DNA from 4 places in the Echinicola soli genome. Region 3 is predicted to be linked to each of the others. Evidence: riboswitches for the same ligand, from Rfam matches in the RefSeq annotation. Region 3 holds a riboswitch; each other region holds the start of a gene.
What was found. A riboswitch is a leader RNA that binds a small molecule or an ion and turns the genes downstream of it on or off. The one in region 3 is predicted to bind S-adenosylmethionine.
Positions count from the first base shown of each region.

Region 1 (5,084 bases), 1.2 Mb from region 3:
TTATTCCCGATCCACGGGAAGTTTCTAGGGTAATCCAATGTGATTTTAACACCCTTATTGATCAAAATGCCCGGAAGGAAACCACCATTGAGGCCAGAAATAAGAGGAAGATCCAAGCACCCTATTTTGATATTGACTCAGAAATGGTGTGGGGAGCCACGGCCATGATCTTAAGTGAACTTATGGTGATATGGGAAAAGTGATTGGTAGCATTTTAAGGATTGATTCCTCCATTGGCCAATAGATAGATTGTTTAGATTAGGAAGTCCTATCTACATCACGTAATTTTTTTTTATGGTAGGTTTTGTTTCTTTTGTACTACTTAATGTTCTAATGAATTTAAATATTCCATGCAGGAAAGCACTCCTTTGATCACCAATGATGCGGTAGTATTAGGCATCCTTGTCAGTATTCTAGCCGTTGTATTTGGCACTGCTGCCAGTAAAAGTCCCTTTTGGCAAAAATTCTACAGGGTGGTTCCTACCGTCCTGCTTTGTTATTTCCTGCCTTCTATTTTGAATACATTGGGCGTTATTTCAGGGGAAACCTCCCAGCTGTACAGGATCGCTTCACGGTATTTATTACCCGCCTCATTGGTATTACTGACGTTGAGCATTGATTTTAAGGCAATTTTAAAACTAGGTCCGAAAGCCCTCACTATGTTTTTAGCGGGAACTATAGGTATTGTGTTGGGAGGTCCATTGGCTTTATTGGTGGTTTCTGTATTTGACCCAAGCGTGGTGGCAGGCGTTGGCCCTGATGAAGTTTGGAGAGGTCTTTCGACCATTGCGGGCAGTTGGATAGGGGGAGGAGCTAATCAAACGGCCATGCTCAGGACCTTTGAGCCTAGCGGTGAACTTTTCAGCCAGGTCATTGCCGTGGATGTGGTAATGGCTAACCTGTGGTTGGCATTCCTGTTATACTGGGCCGCTAATCCAAGACGGATCGATAAACTGTTCAAAGCGGATAGCTCAGCCATTGATGCCCTTCAGAAAAAAGTGGAAGCCTATCGTGGAAGTATTATGAAGATCCCGAGTATGTCCGATACCTTGATGGTATTGGGGATAGGATTTGGTATTACTGGATTGGCTCATTGGCTGGCCGATTTTATTGCTCCTTGGATAGGAACGAATTATCCAGAACTGGAGAAGTATTCATTGGATTCCCCTTTCTTTTGGATTGTGATCATCGCTACCACGGGTGGATTGATCCTGTCATTTACCAAGGCCAGAAATCTAGAAGGTGTAGGAGCCAGTAGGTTGGGAAGTGTGCTACTTTACGTGCTTATCGCTACTGTAGGAATGCAAATGGACCTATTTGCAATACTGGACAATCCTACGCTGTTTATCATAGGAGGGCTATGGATGGTCTTTCACATTACGATCATGCTGGTGGTGGCGTACCTGATCAAAGCACCGTTTTTCTATGTCGCAGTGGGATCCCAAGCCAATGTGGGCGGTGCTGCTTCTGCGCCGATCGTAGCTTCGGCTTTTCATCCTTCATTGGCTCCTGTTGGAGTTTTATTGGCTGTTTTTGGCTACGCTGTGGGTACGTATGGAGCTTATTTGTGTGGATTGTTGTTGCAAATGGTATCTAACCTTTAGTTATAGATGGGAAAGTTCAGGAAATTCATATTCGTTTGTGCCGGTTCGGATTGTAAGAAAAATGGATGCAAGGGATTATTAAAGGATATCCAAGAGCTGACCAAACTGGATACACATAAAGGAAAATATAAAATCGTCAAGACCAAATGCATGGATTTTTGCAAGACTGGCCCCATGGTGGTGATCAATAACGAAGTGATCAAAAAGGGAACCAAAGAAAAAATCCATCAAATCTTAGATGGAAAAAATACCCTGGAATAAGTCATCCGTATCCTGAGCGTAGCCGAAAGATACGGATGACTGTCGAAACAGAAAATCAAAGGGAACTATTTAGGTTCGACAAACACGGCTGTGCCACTTGCTGTCACCATCAACATGCCATCCCGAATAGTTTCATAATCCAAGTCTACACCTACCACGGCATTTCCTCCCATCGCCTTGGCTTGCATTTCCATTTCCATCAGGGAAGTTGACTTTGCTTCTTTCAGTACTTTCTCATATGTGCCGGAGCGACCGCCCACAATATCCGTAATACTGGCAAAAAAATCTCTAAAAACATTCGCTCCGATAATCGTTTCTCCTGTGACTATTCCACAATATTTCTTGATTTCGTGTCCTTCCACAGAAGGAGTGGTTGTTGTAATCATACTGTTGATTTTTTATTTGTTAAAGAGTTAAAAACTAAAACAGGGGAGTTAATATACTACAAAATCGAATAAATGTGTTGTTTTTGGCGCAATATCTGTAGAGAGTTATTGGTGTAAAAGGAAAAGCTGGTCTTCTGGAAAGAGCATCTGCGAAGTTTTTACCGGAAGGGATTAGCTGGCAGGTAATTGGTTATTAATTACGCGTTAGGTCTAATAAATAGATAAAGCTCCTTAAAGTTCACCTATACCCAAAGCCTATAAACATGATTAAAAATTATCGCATTCTAACATTAAAATTATATTTTTGAGCTGAAATTTCACCTGATGAGGACAATTGTTTTAATTTTTATCCTGCTTTGCTGTACTGAAGGGGTCTTGGCTCAAGAGAGAGGCTATCAGCGAACCAGCTTCAGCGTTTATTATGGCACCTCCGGAGCCCATCTTCAAGGATTAAATGAGCTCTTGGAAAACCATGGCCAGCCACCCATGCCCAATAATTACAATACCTACGGTATTAGCTACCAAACGAGATTTAATGATTTTATCGTAGGTGCCGAGCTTTATCAAAACAATGGCGTAGAAACTCCATTTAATACTTATGAATTGGATTATCGTACGACCAGGGCCTTTATTAATTTCGGCTATAGCTTTACAGAGGAGGGGAAATTTCATCTGATTCATTATATGTCCATTGGGATGGGATATCTTAATGTGGAGATGCTTGAAGAAAGGGAAGGAGAGACCTTGGACCAGTTTTTGGCTGATCCTGCACATGGTTTTATCCTCAGAAAGAACGATATTAATAAGGGAAGCCAGTTTATGGGAGGCTTTTTAACTGAAATTGGATTTGAAGTAGGCTATGACCTTAATCTCTTGGCAAGTGAAGAAGTGGTCACCATGATTGCTAAGGTAGGTTATTCCTTTAACCCTTTTGAAGATTCCTGGAAATTAAATGGAATGACCTTTGATAATCTACAAAGTGGAGCTTTTGTGCGTTTGGGAGCGGGGATCAGTCTTCCAGAGAAAAATTACTTTTACAGAGATGCCTCGCTTGGTTTGTACTTTGTTTATGGTAGGCATTTCACCAAACCAAATGACCTTAACGCCCATTTGAAGAATAATGGATATAAACCACTTGAAGGAATCCCTGAAAACCTGGGCGTCAAGATCCTAGGCGAGAACAGGGGACTTCTTTACGGCATTGACTTGTATAACCTGAACATGGAAGGTGAAGCCAACCAATATTATGACCAAAGTCTAAGCAGTTTGAGGGTTTATGGGAATCTAGGCGCAAAATTAATCGATATTTATAATTGGGAAGTGGGAGCCTTGGGAGGCCTTGGGTACGGCAATGTGCGTTACAGTTTGCTTCACAGGCGAAAATTGCACTTCCCCGACTTGATTGACCTGCCTGATTACGATGGGGAATTGCGAAATGGCGGATTAATGGCCAAACCTGAAATTTATCTAAGTCGAGTATTTCCACTCTCTAAAAAGTCTAAATTAGCCTTGGTGGGCTCTGTATATGGGGGCGTGGAGATACCTTTTGGCAGCTATAAACTCGGCACGGTCAGCATGTCCCAATTTATGTCCAATCCCTATTTACAAGTAGGTGTGGGAATCAGGCCCTGACCCGTTCAAAAATACGATATATATTCGTTTTCAGAGAGCTTTTGGTAAAGCCAAGAGCAGATAGTTTACAATCGACCTTGGGATACCGACCAGCAACGATTAACCACTGGCTGCAACTGAATATTTTCCTAAATAAAATTGTCTATTTGTAATTTTTTTCCACCAATTCATGTTAACTTTGGAATTGCTTATCGAGAAAGACCGAGGGAAGGGCCCTATGACGTCTTAGCAACCTGATATCACAAGGTGCTAACTCCCATCCTGAGCTTGTCAGGAAAAGATGAGCGGTAGATTATTGTTTTTCTATCGGTTCTTTGCTCGGTACAGCTTTTCGTATTATTAATGAGAGCATGAATACACGAACCGACATATTACTTCAGCAAGTTGAAAAGAAGATTTTGATCCTTGACGGTGCGATGGGCACCATGATCCAGCGTTACACGTTGGAAGAAGAGGATTTTAGGACACCGGACTTAACTAATCACCACAAAGCCCTCAAAGGCAATAATGATTTATTGTCGCTGAGCCGGCCAAAGATCATTCGGGACATCCATGATACCTATCTGGAAGCAGGGGCGGACATCATTGAAACAAACACGTTCAGCAGCACATCGATTGCCCAGGAAGATTATGATCTTTCACATTTGGCATATGAACTCAACGTAGAATCTGCAAAAATTGCCAAAGAAGCTGCCTTGGCCTACAGTCAAAAGACACCGGAGCAGCCTCGTTTTGTGGCTGGAGCCGTAGGGCCTACCAATAGGACAGCTTCTATTTCTCCAGATGTTAATGACCCTGGTTATAGGGGCATAAATTTTGATCAACTGGCCAAAGCGTACGCAGAGCAGGTGAGGGGACTATTGGATGGTGGTATAGATATCATTTTGGTAGAGACGATCTTTGATACTTTAAATGCAAAAGCCGCATTATTTGCCATCCAGGAAGTTTTTGAAGAAAAAGGCCTGCCTCTTTCGCCAGAGGAAGGTGGGATCCCTATCATGATTTCCGGTACCATCACCGATGCTTCTGGTAGGACATTGAGCGGACAGACCACGGAAGCTTTTTTGATTTCGGTTTCACACGTACCTTTGATGAGCATTGGGTTGAATTGTGCTTTGGGTGCAAAGGAATTAAGGCCATACCTAAAAGTATTGGCAGAAAAAGCACCATTCTACGTGAGTGCTTATCCCAATGCTGGGCT
Region 1 is NZ_CP041253.1:3,850,703-3,855,786, forward strand. It holds gene FKX85_RS15145 (NUDIX hydrolase) at 1-203, shown strand, start outside; gene FKX85_RS15150 (DUF819 family protein) at 351-1,604, shown strand; gene FKX85_RS15155 ((2Fe-2S) ferredoxin domain-containing protein) at 1,611-1,865, shown strand; gene FKX85_RS15160 (YbjQ family protein) at 1,931-2,251, opposite strand; gene FKX85_RS15165 (hypothetical protein) at 2,576-3,883, shown strand; SAM riboswitch class I at 4,069-4,170, shown strand; gene FKX85_RS15170 (homocysteine S-methyltransferase family protein) at 4,234-5,084, shown strand, end outside.
Region 1: another riboswitch for S-adenosylmethionine. It lies ahead of FKX85_RS15170 (homocysteine S-methyltransferase family protein); the one in region 3 lies ahead of FKX85_RS10770 (O-succinylhomoserine sulfhydrylase).

Region 2 (5,084 bases), 1.7 Mb from region 3:
CCATAAGTTTTTTCCAGTTCCAATAGTGCTGGCAAGTGGGCAGAAAGCATTTTTTTGTTTGCTGAAATGACTTTCTTTCCTGATTTTAGCAGGCTGCTGACATAATCATAAGCCTGTGCGGGATCCGAGATCAGCTCTATTCCGATGTCACAAGGATCATCCAAAATGTCTTTCGGATCAAAGGAAAACTGCAGTGAATGATCCCTTTTTTTATTTTTGTTCTGTACGACAATTGTTTCAGGTAAAAGCGCTGGGCGGTGGTTTTTAGCAATTTCATAATATCCTTGGCCAACCACTCCAAAGCCAAACAAACCAATGCGGTTAGTCATTATTTTCCAGGTAAAAAGATGTTAGAATATAATTTAGCTGTTCGTTTTCTACCAAAAAGGCATCATGGCCATAAATGGAAGAAATCTCCCGATAAGTGCCATTAGGGACATTTTTGCCGATAAACTGCGATTCTTCTTTGGTAAAGAGCAAATCTGTATTGATCCCGATGGAGAGTACTTTCGCTTTAATCTCTGAAAGTGCCTTGGCGGTACCACCTCTGCCTCTTCCAAGATCATGGCTATCCATGGCTTTGGTGAGCACCCAGTAGGAGAGGGCGTTAAAGCGATTGGAGAGCTTTTGCCCTTGGTAGCGCAGATAAGAACTTACGCGGAAATGATCTGTCTTTTCTTCCGTTTCGGCTTGGCTGGCATGGAAAATATCCTGATGGCGGTAACTGAGCATGCCGATGGCACGTGCCGCTTCCAGGCCTTTTTTGCCTGCATCAGGTGAGTTCTGTCCCCAGGTGCTGTCCGATTCGATAGCCATTCTTTGGGCCTCATTGAAGCCAATCGTCCAAGGGGAGGTTTTGGCATTGGAGGCTACTATGATCGTTTTTTTTACGTGCTCTTGTAAATTATAAGACCATTCAAGTGCTACTTGGCCACCAAGCGATCCACCGATGATGGTGTCTATCTGCTGGATTCCCAAATGCTGGCGAAGACGGTCAAATGCCTTGGCCATGTCACGGGTGGACAGGTTCGGGAAATCGTAATAGTATGGTTTCCCGGTGTTGGGATTATCGCTAAGTGGCTGCGTGGATCCATAGCATGATCCTAGAAGGTTGGCACAGACGATGAAGTATTTTGTAGGAACAAAAAACTTGTCTTCTCCGACCAGGCCACTCCACCATTCGTGGACATTGGCATCTCCTGTCAGTGCGTGCAATACCCAGATGACATTATCTTTTTTTGGCGTCAAATGCCCTTGAGTAGTATAGCTGATCTCAAATCCTGGTAGTGATTCACCTGATTCGAGATTTAATTCCTCTTCACAGTGGAATGTTTCCTGTGTCATATCGGTAATCAGATACGGTGATGTTAGATTCATTTTCTTACTCTTAAGTTTAGCGTTGACTTCGGTCAACTGGGATCATCAATATTGGGAATAAAAGAAATTATAGTGCCCGATACGGACAAAAGGAGAGTCCTTAGTTGCACATACACATGCACATTCGACGATGCATGAAGTTATCCCTGTCGATAAAAAGAAATTCGATGATGATTTGTGTGTGAAGTTGTATTGCTGTGTGTATCCTTTTTATAAAATTCATTGTTTAAGAATTTATATTTCCAAATGCGGATATTCACATTCGGCAGGAATTGGCACCTTGGATTTTCCAGGTTGCCAGAGGGTCTGCGAGCCTGTCTCTCACCTCTTCTGTATAAATCCTTGTACTTTTAAAAAGTAAAGGATAACACAAAGTAACAATCCAATTTTTGAATTTGCAAGTATTCGAAAAAGAGTTTTTTGAAAATAATACTCTCTATAAAACCCTATAAAATCGATAGAGAATTAGGTTTTGAGGCTCTTAATTGAAATAGTGCCCTGAAAAGCGCAATGTATTTGGCCTATTGTTCGAAAGGTATCGAAAGTGGGCAAAATATAAAAAGGTGCCTAAATAAATCAAGGCACCTTTGGTAGTAGAAGGGTGTGTAGCTCTTTTGTGAAATATTGATTGAATGTTTCAGCTAGATTAAAATCAATTACCGCTTAGTCCTCGTAATAGTAAACGGCAGAAGCACCTGCGACGTCCCAGCTATATGCTGGAGCGGGGTTGCCGTTTGAGGAGAAGTAGTCGTAGACCAATACTTTCCCACCACCGTTGGCTCTTTCTGCGACGAAAATCATTTTGCTATCTTCACTGTATGCGACATCCACAGGATTTCCCAGCATGGTATTATTGCCCTCGATTCTGGCTTGATCAGCCATGGAGATGGTGCCACCGTCTGCTGCGCTGTTAAATGTGCTGGTAAAGTCGGTGATGATGACCAAACCTCCATCGCTATCTGAAGAAGCCTCGCCGATGTCGGTAAGGACCATCAGGTCATCTTCCATCGAATAAGTCAGTCCATGAGTCCTTCCGAGTCCTTCGATAGTAACGCGTTTGTCTGGAGTGATCATGCCATCAGTATTGGCCATGAAGTTATTGAATACGGCTAAGTCCGCTGTTTTATCTACTATGGCATAGAGAGTATTACCTTCTATATGGATGCCCCACAGGGCAAAATCCACCTCATAGGTGTTTAGAAGGGAGAATCCACTGGCATTTTTTTGGTATACATAAAGGCTGCTTTGGTTGCCGTTTGCTTCTGCCGGGGAGTCTGCTACGATGACCATGTCATCCATAACCGCGATTTCCCGGCCACTGGCGAAACTACCTGTTCCGCTTAGACCCAATGAAATGGACAGTCCCTTGTCCATCATAGAGGCCATGATATCCGAATAGACATTGAGGGAATTGTCAGAACGTACCAATTGGATGATTTCGTCATTTTGGTCATCATAATAGATGCCATCGGCATCTGTTCCTGCAGAAGCGACAGTACTACTGCTTACATCATTCATTGATGAGAAATCAATAATGGTAATCATCCCGCTCGTATTGCTGGATACGAATAAGGATGCTACTTCATTCTCGGGCATGTCCATTTCCTCATCGTTGTCACAGGAATAGAAACCTAGAGTAGGCAGGACGATGAGGCTTGTTCTTAAAATTGCTTTCGTTAATGTTTTCATAAGATAGTGAGTTGTGATTTATGAAAACTATTTACGATGCTGAAGGATTGATTGGATTGCGTAATAGTACAAATAGTAGATTATATAGTGGAATATGTATGTGAAACGGGTGGATCTTGGATCAAACGAAAAAGTTGGGGGGATTAGGGTTGGTTTCGATAGCACGCAGATGGCGCATTTTAATAAGGTTTTCGCTGATTTTTTTATACTGGAGCACGCATTCCTATTGCTAAATTAAAGAGAAATATGCTTACCAAAACCACCTGGAAATCTCTCATCACCCAGAAATATTGCTTGGTCCCCTTTTATGACCCTAGGAGGTTAGCATGGGACAAGTGGAAAAGTTGGGGACATGAATCCCTTTATTTTAATATGATTTCTTTTTTGCCACAAAGATTCTCTAAAACCCAAAGCTGTTTGTTTTTCATAAGATTTGGAACTTTCCTACAAAGTACTTCCTGTCTTGGCGACATACCAAATGGATGTCAATCTTCTCTTGCCCCCAGAAATATTGCTTGATCCTGGATCTTTAAATAAACAACATCCAAAAAGTGGTGGAAATAAAAAGAGACTGTCTCATTTTTTCGGATTCCGTCATCACAGGCCGAACGAAGGGATCTTGATTAACGCTTGCTGCACGTATAGAAAGATCACTTATGCACTGGATCAAGCCCAAAGCTCTTCTTTGGGGCCTGGCGGAAGTCCACTTATGAGACAGTCCCTTAAGTGTTTAAAAATAATGTAAAGAAAGCCTTACTTGGTGGCTTGTGACTGTTCTTTTTTGGTAGCTATATTTTGATTTTTACGCGGTCTGCTTTTACCAAAGGTCCCCCTGTGGGTTTTACCTCTTTTGGTCTTCATGTCTCCTTTGCCCATATTTTTATGATTTTACGGTTTAAGAATTTATTTAATCTGGTAATGCTAAGGTAATAGCCATAAAAGAGAACAACAAATGCTTTGGGGATAGATCAGGGAAATCCCTTTTAAACTATCAGTGAAGTGATGTCAGCCCGAGCGGACCTGTCTGTCTGCCCGGTAGAGTCGAAGGCTAGACAGGTCCGCTAAGGCTGACAACAAATTGCATTGCTAGCTTCTATCAATGGTTAAAAGCAATCCCGGTGGGAGAGGTGTAAAGAAGCTCGTTTTACGGCTTGTTTTTTGTTGTGATTTGGATGACTCCATTTTGAGCCTTGGATCCATAAAGATTAATGGCATCTCCATTTTTTAGTACAGAAATGGATTCGATATCATCTGGGCCATATGCATGCTTAAGTGCTGACTTTTTGGTGATTGCCCCATCGACAATGTATAGAGGGTCTTTACCAATTGTTAGTTTTGGGAGATCTTTATTTGTGTTTTGGATATTGCTGGTAGATTTTTCCTCGGATTTTCTGGGCCATAACACGCCGTCTTTTAGTGTGATTTCGATCACACCATATTTTCCTTCTTCATCATATTTCTCAAACGCTGATTCATCTTTCAGTACATTGATGCTTTTGATGTCCTCGGGGGATAGGTGGGAAAGTTTTTCTTTCTGATATTTCTTACCAGCGATTACTAACAAAGGTTCTTTTCCCTCTTCGAATGTATTATAATTGAGTAGAGGAGAAGTGCTTTTATTTTCTGTGACCGCTCCATATCCCACTACGACTACTTCATCCAGCTTGTTGGGTTTGACAGGTTTGTTTTTTTTGTTTAATTCAAACTTGATCGGAAGCCTCATTTTCACAGGGACATTGGTGCCTTTTTGTTCACCAGGGGACCACTTAGGTGAATTCATGACCAAGCGCATGGCCTCTTCGTCCGCGCCACTGCCAATTCCCCTCAAAATCTGGGGATCCCTGGTTGTGCCATCCTTATCCACAATAAAGGTTACGTAAACTGTCCCTTCTACGCCTTTTTCCATGGCGTCTTTAGGATATTCGATGTTCCTGGAAATATATTCGCTCCAGCCTTCCATGCCCCCTTGGGGAGCGGGCATTTTTTCTACTACGTCAAACACATCTTTGTCAGATGAG
Region 2 is NZ_CP041253.1:4,374,388-4,379,471, reverse strand. It holds gene FKX85_RS17145 (homoserine dehydrogenase) at 1-329, opposite strand, end outside; gene FKX85_RS17140 (homoserine O-acetyltransferase family protein) at 322-1,377, opposite strand; SAM riboswitch class I at 1,609-1,718, opposite strand; gene FKX85_RS17135 (hypothetical protein) at 2,041-3,066, opposite strand; gene FKX85_RS17130 (30S ribosomal protein THX) at 3,820-3,927, opposite strand; gene FKX85_RS17125 (M56 family metallopeptidase) at 4,211-5,084, opposite strand, start outside.
Region 2: another riboswitch for S-adenosylmethionine. It lies ahead of FKX85_RS17140 (homoserine O-acetyltransferase family protein); the one in region 3 lies ahead of FKX85_RS10770 (O-succinylhomoserine sulfhydrylase).

Region 3 (5,084 bases):
CAGGGACGGAGCATGGGAATTTGCCCAAGAATACAGTACCACCCAGGATATCGATCAATGCTTCACGGTCCGCGACCAGGCAATTTACCGCATCGCGAACAAAATAGTCAACCCGGGAAAATTCTTTGGGTGGATCGTATTTATCATCAATCTTACCGAGTGGAACTCCATTCCTGAGGTGATGGACCGACTGGAAGGAATTGTGCGAAAGGCAACTCCAAACAATCTGCGAACCGCTCAACTATAGCCTACTCTTTAATGGCCGCCTCCTTATTTCCAGTTTCATGCTGCCCCCGAAGCCCATTGGCATCTTCTAGCCGCTCTTCGAGAAGTTCCATTTCTGCTTTGGTCAAGACCTCATTGCGATGGAGTTTTTTCTTAATGAGCGATGCTGTCTCAGCAGCAATCACCTCATCAAACACCCGGATCCGATGGGTGCTTTCTGTCTGATTTTTATAGTTATATTCATCGGTATACAGCTTCACGGCTCGTTCTGACTTGTCCAGCATCTCGTCGTAAGGACCTCTTCCTGCCATCATTTTGACCATCACCGGAGCGGTCTCCATTGCCACAAAAAGCAACATGATAAAAATATTGGCTAAATAGACCGCTTGGCTTTCCGCTGTCAATTGGGACAAGGCATGCATCCTGGCAGCTAGCCCATCATATTGATCGATCGAAGCTTGCTGCTGCTCAAACACTTGTCGCTTTCTGGTCATCACCGCTGCCATCTCTCTTTCATTCTTATCGATCTTTGCCCAATTCCTTTCTTGCATTCGCTCTAAATCCAGCTGGGCTGCATCTAGCTGCTCTTCCTTCTTTTTAGCATTGGATCCCAAACCTATGACTCCTGTAGTCCCTGGGGTCTTGACCCCAAAACGCTCCTCATCATACTCTTTTTGTACCTCATCCCTGAAAGCCGCCTTAGCGGCAATTTCATCGCGCAACTGTTGATTCTCAGTTTCCAGATGGGCTATTTCAGGATAGGTCGCATCCAAATTCTCTTTGGCCTCCTGCATTTCAAGCACTTTTTGTTCACTGACTTTTTGATCGATTTCCTTTTCAAAAACCTTCAACTCCAGTGGCTTCGAAATGACCAATGCCAAAAACACAGCCAATAATAGCCGGGGAAATGCAAGCTTCCATTCAGACCAAAAACTTTCCTTCTTTCGCATGCTCGAAACAATAAAGCGGTCCAAATTAAATATCATTACGCCCCACACCAAGCCGAAAATCACTGCCCAATACCAACTTTCAAAAACGGTATACAAAGCATATCCTGCTGACAATGCTGCCAAAACCCCTGTAAAGAACACAGTACCTCCGATCCCCACGTATTTATTGGTTTCGGTAGGACATTTTTTCAGAATGGACACATTGGCTCCACTACAAAACAAAAAGAATACTTTCACTTTTTCCATTATCAGTTTATTTCATTGGGCAACTACCTCTTCCTCTGCTCAAAAAGCGGGCAACAATCCACTGAAATTATGGATTGGAAAGCGCATCCAATAACTAATGTGATGAAAACAGCCTATCATGCCACCAATCAGTACTTTTAAGGTGTAAAAAAGAATGCCCAATCCGCCGTAAAACGTATATAGTAAAATGGTCAAAAACGCACAATTCCTTTCTATGAACGGAAATGTGTTCAGAAATGAAAAATCGATTTGACACTTCTTTCCCTTTTCCGCTACGTCAACATTTCTCCTTTCCCATTATTTTTAGTTATTTACATGACAGAATAATGGACTAAAACCTTTTCACTAATCACTAGAACAAATGCCCATCCCATCTTCATTTACCCGAAACACAGGCCTGCTGCTTGTTCTTCTCCAGATAGCCTTTATCCATGCGCTATCAGCCCAGGAAAATCCCGAAAAATTTCGAAAAGAAGTTGATCAAATCGTCACCAACACCCCTGTACCATCAGGAGATGTCTACCTTTTTACTGGAAGCTCCAGCGTAAGAATGTGGAAGGACATTGATCGTTATTTTCCTGACGTCACAGTGGTCAATACTGGCTTTGGTGGTTCGCAGACTTTTGAATTGCTACATTATGCTGAAGAGCTGATCATCCGCTATGCCCCCCATAAAGTTTTTATCTATGAGGGCGACAATGACTTGGCAAGTGGCAAGACCCCCGTCACCATCCTGAACACCATGCAAAAACTGGTCAGCAAACTAAAGTCCAAGCTTCCTGAAACGGAAATCGTCCTGATTAGTCCCAAACCAAGTCCGTCAAGGTGGCAGCTCAAAGAAGACTATGAATCCTTAAACCGTCTACTGGAAGTTTATGCCGACAAAACCATCGGCGTTGAATTTGTCAACGTTTGGGACATTGCCCTCAATGAAAAAGGGCGACCCAATCCAGAAATTTACCTGTCCGACAGCCTCCACATGACCGAACTGGGCTACGACGGCTGGGCAGAGATGCTCGAGCCACACATTCCCTAGGCGCTGATCTTGCATACTCAAAAGCCAAATTGTTTGGAAAATCAACTGTGCTGATGTTACTTTGCATGACTTCAGGAAACTGATTTATACAGAAGAGGCGAGAGACCAGGCTCTGCGACCCTCTGGCAACCATTCGTCTCGGCGAAAAGGTGCCAATACCTGCCCAAAAAAAAAATTGAGGGAACTATAAATTAGACATTATGACCAATCTACCTTTTCACCGTTTTTTTCTTATCCACTACCGGATTTCGCTGGCCTATGCCATGTCCAGACAATTATTGATTTTTCATGATTAATTACTGATTCTATAAAACCGAAAGATATTAAACACCATGTCAAATAAGCACTTTGAAACAGAAGCCATCAGGATCGCTTCTTCCAAATCCAACCAACGGGAACATTCGGCTCCCATTTACATGACATCCAGTTTTACCTTTGACAGTGCCGAAGAGGCCCGTCAGATGTTTGCTGAGGAGATCCCCGGCAATATCTATTCCCGCTATGCCAATCCCAACAGCTCAGACTTGATCGAAAAAGTTTGCGCTCTGGAAGGCACCGAGGACGGCATCGCCACTGCCTCTGGAATGGCAGCAATGTTTGGCAGCATAGCTTCTCTCCTACAGCAAGGAGATCATATCCTTGCCTCCCGATCATTGTTTGGCTCTACCCACCAGCTGCTCACAAGAGTATTCCCCAAATGGGGCATCACCTCTACCTACGGAGACATTTCGGATATCGAAAACTGGGACAAGCTCGTGAAGCCCAACACCAAAATGCTCTTCATAGAGACCCCTTCCAATCCTGGCCTAGAGGTAATCGACCTGGAGTGGATCGGTAAGTTTGCCAAAGCGCATAATCTGATCTTAGTGGTGGACAACTGCTTCGCCACTCCCTACCTACAGCAACCGGCCAAGTGGGGCGCGGATATCGTGGCACACAGCGCTACCAAGTACATTGATGGTCAAGGACGTGTCTTGGGAGGATTGATCCTTGGAAAGCAAGAATTGATCAAAGACGTGCAGTTCTTTACGCGCCACACAGGACCTTCCATTTCCCCCTTCAATGCTTGGATCCTTTCCAGAAGCATGGAAACACTGGCGGTCAGAATGGAAAGGCACTGCGCCAATGCATTGGCGGTAGCATCCTATTTCCAGGACATCAATGAGCTTGAATTCGTAAAATATCCTTTCCTAAAATCGCATCCACAGCATGACCTTGCCAAAAAACAAATGAAACATGGCGGCGGCATCGTCACACTCACGCTGAAAGGAGGCATCGAGAGAGCTCAGCGATTCATTGATGAACTGCAGATGATCACCGTCACAGCCAACTTAGGGGATACCAGAAGTATCATTACACACCCAGCATCTACCACCCACAGCAAGCTCACTGAAGAAGAACGCCAACGTGTAGGCATTCTTCCAGGGCTAATTAGGCTTTCTGCCGGATTGGAACACCATGATGACATCATCGCGGACATAGAGCGAGCACTGGAAAAGTCCAAATAGCACCTCGCAAACAGTCGATGCTAAGGGGACTCTGTCATAAATAGTCGTCATTGCGAACGGAACAGTAGTGAAGCACAGCAATCTTGCCTTTCAGTCAAGAAATTGCTTCTTCCCGCCACTCCTCGTGATGACGGCATTTTATTTTATGACGCAATCTCATTTTTGTAGCACTCACCTGATTTTCACCGTCTTGGGAACAAAACCAAATAACCGAGCCATGAAAAAGATCTATTATTTTTTTCTTCTAATGACTGCCTCCACAGTTGGATGTATCGATAGCGAGCCCAAGGACAAAGAGATCCTGCCCAACCTGCGAACGCTGACAGATGAGGAACAGTCCCTGGCTTCCTACAGCGGAGATTTCGCCATTGACCTCTATCTGCAGCTAAGGAACCATGATGATACCAACCTTTTTTTTAGCCCTTACAGTATTCAGCAGGCACTATCCATGACCATGAACGGCAATAAAGGAACTGTCCTCGAAGAATACTTGCAAGCCCTCAGATACGATAACCTTACTATTGACCAAGCCAATATGGCCAATAAAGGGCTTACGCAATTCCTTCAGGAAGTGGACCCAAAGGTAACATTTAACGTCGCCAACGGTATCTGGTACAAAGAAAACCTCACCGTAAAAGAAGCTTTCCAGGAAATTGTCCAGCAACACTATTTTGCCGCTCTCAGCGGGCTAAACATGGCAAATCCTAACTCCGTGGACATCATCAATAACTGGATAGAAGACCACACCAATAACCTTATTCAAAATATGCTGGATAAAATCCATGATGATGCGGTCATGTACCTGGTCAATGCCATTTACTTCAAGGGAGATTGGAAATACCAGTTTGAAAAAAGCGCTACTGAACAAGCCCCATTCCATGTCGATGAACAAACCACTGTCAATGTGGACATGATGAGGACCCAAGAACCTGCTGATTTCAGGTACCTCAAATCCGACCATCTGACCTACCTGGAAATCCCCTATAGCACTGGGCAATACTCCATGGGAATCCTACTCCCAGATGACCTGAATTTGGATAAAGTGGAAGAACAACTGAATGCAGAAAACCTCTTGCGATGGCGAACCGCAGCGCGGGAAAGGGCATTATTTCTCCAAAT
Region 3 is NZ_CP041253.1:2,688,882-2,693,965, reverse strand. It holds gene FKX85_RS10785 (DUF5995 family protein) at 1-247, shown strand, start outside; gene FKX85_RS10780 (DUF4407 domain-containing protein) at 249-1,421, opposite strand; gene FKX85_RS10775 (GDSL-type esterase/lipase family protein) at 1,783-2,457, shown strand; SAM riboswitch class I at 2,539-2,650, shown strand; gene FKX85_RS10770 (O-succinylhomoserine sulfhydrylase) at 2,790-3,965, shown strand; gene FKX85_RS10765 (serpin family protein) at 4,183-5,084, shown strand, end outside.

Region 4 (5,084 bases), 250 kb from region 3:
TCTCGTAATCATTCAGCAAGATGATCAGTTCTTTTTCTGCATTTTCCACTTGTTGCAAGCCTTCAAAACCTGCTGCTGAATAATCTACGCCAATTTGTTTGGCCTTGCGAAGGATACTGGCGATTCGTGCATGGGAATATTGGATGAATGGCCCTGTGTTACCTTGGAATTCGATGGATTCCTGCGGATTGAAGAGCATGCGTTTTTTAGGGTCTACTTTTAGTAGGAAGTATTTCAGTGCTCCTAAGCCCAACATTTCGTAGAGCGTTTTGGCCTGTTCTTCCGAGAAGCCTTCGATTTTGCCAAGTTCTTTGGTATGGCTTTCTGCGGTGTCCACCATTTCCTGGATCAGGTCATCGGCATCCACAACGGTTCCTTCACGCGACTTCATTTTGCCTGTAGGCAGATCTACCATGCCATAAGAAAGGTGATACAGCCCTTTTCCATATGGCCGACCCAGCTTTCTCATGATCTTAAAAAGAACATCAAAGTGATAATCCTGCTCGTTTCCTACCACATATACCGATTTGTTGATCTTGAAATTTTCGTATTTGAGGTCTGCCGTGCCCATGTCCTGTGTGATGTACACTGAAGTTCCGTCACCTCTCAGCACGAGCTTCTCATCCAGCCCTTCGTCCGTGAGGTCTGCCCACACGGAATTGTTGTCCTTTTTGAAGAAAACACCCTTTTTGAGGCCTTCTTCCACGATGTTTTTGCCTAGAAGGTAGGTGTCTGATTCGTAGTAAAACTTATCAAAACTCACCCCCATTTTCTTATACGTGGCGTCAAATCCTTCATACACCCAGCTGTTCATGGTTTTCCAGAGGCTGACCGTTTCTTCGTCACCTGCTTCCCATTTGCGAAGCATTTCTTGGGCTTCCAGCATAAGTGGAGCTTGTTTTTTTGCCTCGTCCTCTGAAAGTCCCTTTTCTGTCAGTACTTGGATTTCCTTTTTATAAGCTTTATCAAAAAGGACATAGTACTTTCCTGCCAGGTGGTCACCTTTTAGTGCACCGGATTCAGGTGTTTCCCCATTGCCAAAGTGGAGGTACGCTACCATGGATTTACAAATGTGGATTCCTCGATCGTTGACAAGGTTGGCTTTGATGACTTCATAGCCATTAGCCTTCAGGATTTCCGAAACGGAGAATCCAAGGAAATTATTCCTTAAGTGACCCAAATGAAGGGGCTTATTGGTATTGGGAGAGCTGAACTCCACCATTACCTTTTGGTTTTTTGGCGGCAACTGGCCAAGCTCCTTGTTTTGGTAGAGTGCTTGGAAAACAGCCATCCAAGATTGTTCGTTGACAGAAATGTTCAAGAAGCCTTTTACCACATTAAAAGCACTGACTGCCTCACAGTTTTCGACCAGGTACTGCCCGATTTTCTCACCACTATCTTCAGGTTTCATTCTGGTGAACTTCAGAAATGGAAAGAGCACGAAGGTATAATTGCCTTCAAATTCCTTGCGAGTAGGCTGTAAGGCCAGGGACTCTGGGGCTACCTGATGGTCAAAAGCTTGTGCAAATGCTTTACTGATGGCTTTTAGTATCTGTTCTTGAATCGTCATTCTTTTGTATTAATATTTTTACTTTTCGTGTCCCCTAAGAATTGGGGCAAACTCTGATTTTATCCCGATATACCGGGAACATTTTTTATTCACTATTCCTTGATTCTGATGTCCTGGATGAGTATCGGGCTATCGGGACGGGGCAGACTTCTATTTTTTTCTCTTGATTCGTCACGGCATTAGCGATAAGGTGATACCTCTGATTTGTATCTGAGAAAATCAATCTTATCAGCGTCATCCGCGTTCCATGGATATCCGACACCTCACTTTCAAAAGTTGCTGACCAAGGATTTGGTAGTGCATTCCAATACTTCAAAGGCGTTTTGGGCCATGATGTTTTCGGAATCCAACGTTGGGTTTACCTCCACGATTTCCCAACAGCAAACTCTCTTGTCTTTTATTAATTCCATGTTCAGTTTTAAGGCTTCATTCACCGTGAGTCCATCCGGAACAGGTGTGCCTGTACCAACGGAAATCGAACTGTCCATGCTGTCTACATCAAAGGAGATATAAATCTGCTCGCAGTCTTTCAGGATGGACAAGGCCTCTTCTGAAATTTTCACTATACCTTTTTCACGAACTTCTTTGGTGGTGAAATTTCGGATGCCATGCTTACTGATAAGCTTGTTTTCCGGTTCTTCTGTATCTCTGACAGCAATGTAGACGATATCTTCTGCCTTTATCTTTGGGAAGTCCCCTCCGATTTTTTTGATCTTTTCCCAGTATTCGATTTCTTCCGCTGAAGGCTCCTGCTGCTTGTTTTCCAGGTTGTCTTCTTGCAGGCACATGCCCAGTGGCATGCCGTGCATATTTCCTGATGGGCTGGTATAAGGACTGTGGATGTCAGCATGGGCATCGATCCAGATCACCCCAAGTCGCTTTTCAGGATTGGCGGCTTTGATTCCCATGATGGTTCCGGCAGCTGTGGAGTGATCTCCGGCCAGGACAATAGGAAACTTTTTTTCCAGACGAAGTACCTTTATGGTGTCATGGACATTGCTGAGTACTTCGTGTACCCCATCGATGTACCTGGCATGAGGATAGGGGTTGTTTTTCCAAAGGTAATTATTCGCGTCTGGCACATTGATGGGATCAAACCGGGTAAAGAAATCCGACTTTTTTCCCAAGCTGGCCACTTTTAGCGCATCAATTCCCAGGCTGGCACCCCTAGTGCCTGCGGCAAGTTCTGACCGTACTTCTACAAGCTTAATGTTTCTCATAATGGGTAAATCTCTAGTTCGTTATATTGGGCAAATCCAATCAATGAATTTATTGCCACAAAAGTAGTCAAAATTGTGCATTTATGGGAGAAGGGAGGTTCTAAAGGTTGTGAGGTTTTAAGGGAATGGGAAAGTTGAAGGAGGGTAAACATAGATGATATGGTGATGATTTCGTTCACCGAATGGAGGGGTATGTTGATTTCCTCATTCGTACACTTGGTTTTTAGCAATACCTGTATGTTAAAATGTTGGTTCTTTTTGTAACGATAAGATAGCTTGAAATGCTATTTTGCAGTGTGATAAAGCACTAAATTACAAAGGAATGAGGGATAGAGGGCGTTCACAATTGGGTAAAGAGCGGAAGGGTTAGGAGAGGAAAATAATATTCCCTACAAATTCTATAGGGAAATTAGTTTTTGTAAAAAAATGTCGTACCTTTGAAGCAGTTATTAGCGAAAAGCGGAGCAAGCTCAGTAGCTGATTTATAAAGAATAGGGGAGAGAACAGGCTCAAAGAACCTATAGCAACCTATCCCTCTCATAAAGAGAAAAGGTGCTAAATCCTGCCGAAATCATTTGAGGACCTATAAATGTAAAAGCCATGAGACTAACAATGCGAATGCAGAACTTGCTGAAAGAACCGAAAAGGTGTTGTTGCTGATCGCAACAAATCCGCAAAAAAAAAATTAACTAGTAACCATCTCAAATTAAGAAAACATGACAGCAATAGCTTCTAACTATAACATTTCCACCCAAAACAATAATATCTTCAGCTTTCAGTCAGTAAGTAGGAACAAAGACAAGGACCTGACTTCACTGAGTGCTTATGACTGGCTAGCACATAATGAATTTGTTCAATTGGAAGGCCAGGGATCTTTTGGTTTTCATAATTATGCTGATGCCAATAAAAAATTCCAAGCAATTTATTTTACCCTAAAAGGAGATATAGCAGCGCATTATGCTTTCTTTAGGGGTATTGTTTTGGCGGGTCAGCCCAAAGAGATTTATTTGGAAAACATCCATGAAAATAGAAGTTTCACACTGAAGTTTTACAAAAAGAATGAAGCAGTGGCCAAGCAATACCTAGAGAAAATTTTCAGAATTGTAAATGAAGAAATCAGGTTTAAGCAAGTACTGAGAAAAGTGCTGATCAATCAAGAGAAGCACCGTTTAGAAGAAAAGTTGCTCTTGAATGAACTGAGCAATTAAGATACAATAATAAGCCATCACTAATAACCATAAATAAAAGAACCCTTGATATAGCATCAAGGGTTCTTTTTTTGGCCAAAGAGAAATGCAGGATTAGGGGCAAGCAATATTTCTGGGAGAAGATAAATTCTTGATGTTTTTTTAGAATCCCCTTTCCCTGTTGATCATTGGAACAATGCTCTAGCGGTTGGAAATGGGTTTTAGCGGATCAAGCCATATTTTTGGGGGCGGGAGAAGATTTATATTCATTTGGTATGTCGCCACGAAGTCGCCAAGACACGAAGTGTTTTGTAGGCGGATTCTAAATTTCATGGAAAACAAACAGCTTTGGGTCTTAGAATCTTTGTGGCAAAAAAACAAAAAGGAAATCCTATTAAAATAAAGGGATTCATGCCCTCAACTTTTTCGCTTGCCTCATTTTTAGCACATTTTGAGACTAAGCAATATTTCTGGAAGATGAGAGATTTCCAGGTGGTTTTGGTAAGCATATTTCTCTTTAATTTAGCAATAGTAATGCGTGCTCCAGTATAAAAAAATCAGCGTAAATCTTATTAATCTGCATCATCTGCGTGCTATCGAAACTAACCCTAATCCCCCCAACTTTTCCGCTTGATCCGTTTTAGCGTGAATTTATGGGTGTTGGCCAGGTGATTGCTGCTAAAACCGTAATCATTTTATTCGGCTATTTACCGTGGCCGTTGTCCATGACTATGAATATGAAGAGGCTGCCTGATTCCGATGAGATCAGGCAGCCTCTTGGTTTGGAACCACTCTTCAATTCCAATTTTTTAAATAAAGAATCAGCGGAGATCTGCCCAACCTGTCCCGTCGGGGCGGATCAGCGTTACCTGCTTCCATATAAAATAGCGTCTGCCATGCCCATATTCCAATATTTCCGCTTGATCTGAGTTATTTCCAACCGCCTCCAAGGCTGCGGTACAGCTCGATATTGGCGATGGCCAATTGTGTTTTTAGCCTTACCAGTTCCATTTGGTTTTCCAGGGCATCTTCCTGTGCATTGATGATCTCCAAGTAACTGGCAAACCCACTTTGGAAGAGTAGAAAAGCGTCTTTTACACCTTTATT
Region 4 is NZ_CP041253.1:2,940,624-2,945,707, forward strand. It holds gene argS (arginine--tRNA ligase) at 1-1,570, opposite strand, end outside; gene FKX85_RS11770 (arginase) at 1,840-2,790, opposite strand; SAM riboswitch class I at 3,270-3,382, shown strand; gene FKX85_RS11775 (hypothetical protein) at 3,507-3,998, shown strand; gene FKX85_RS11780 (efflux transporter outer membrane subunit) at 4,908-5,084, opposite strand, start outside.
Region 4: another riboswitch for S-adenosylmethionine. It lies ahead of FKX85_RS11775 (hypothetical protein); the one in region 3 lies ahead of FKX85_RS10770 (O-succinylhomoserine sulfhydrylase).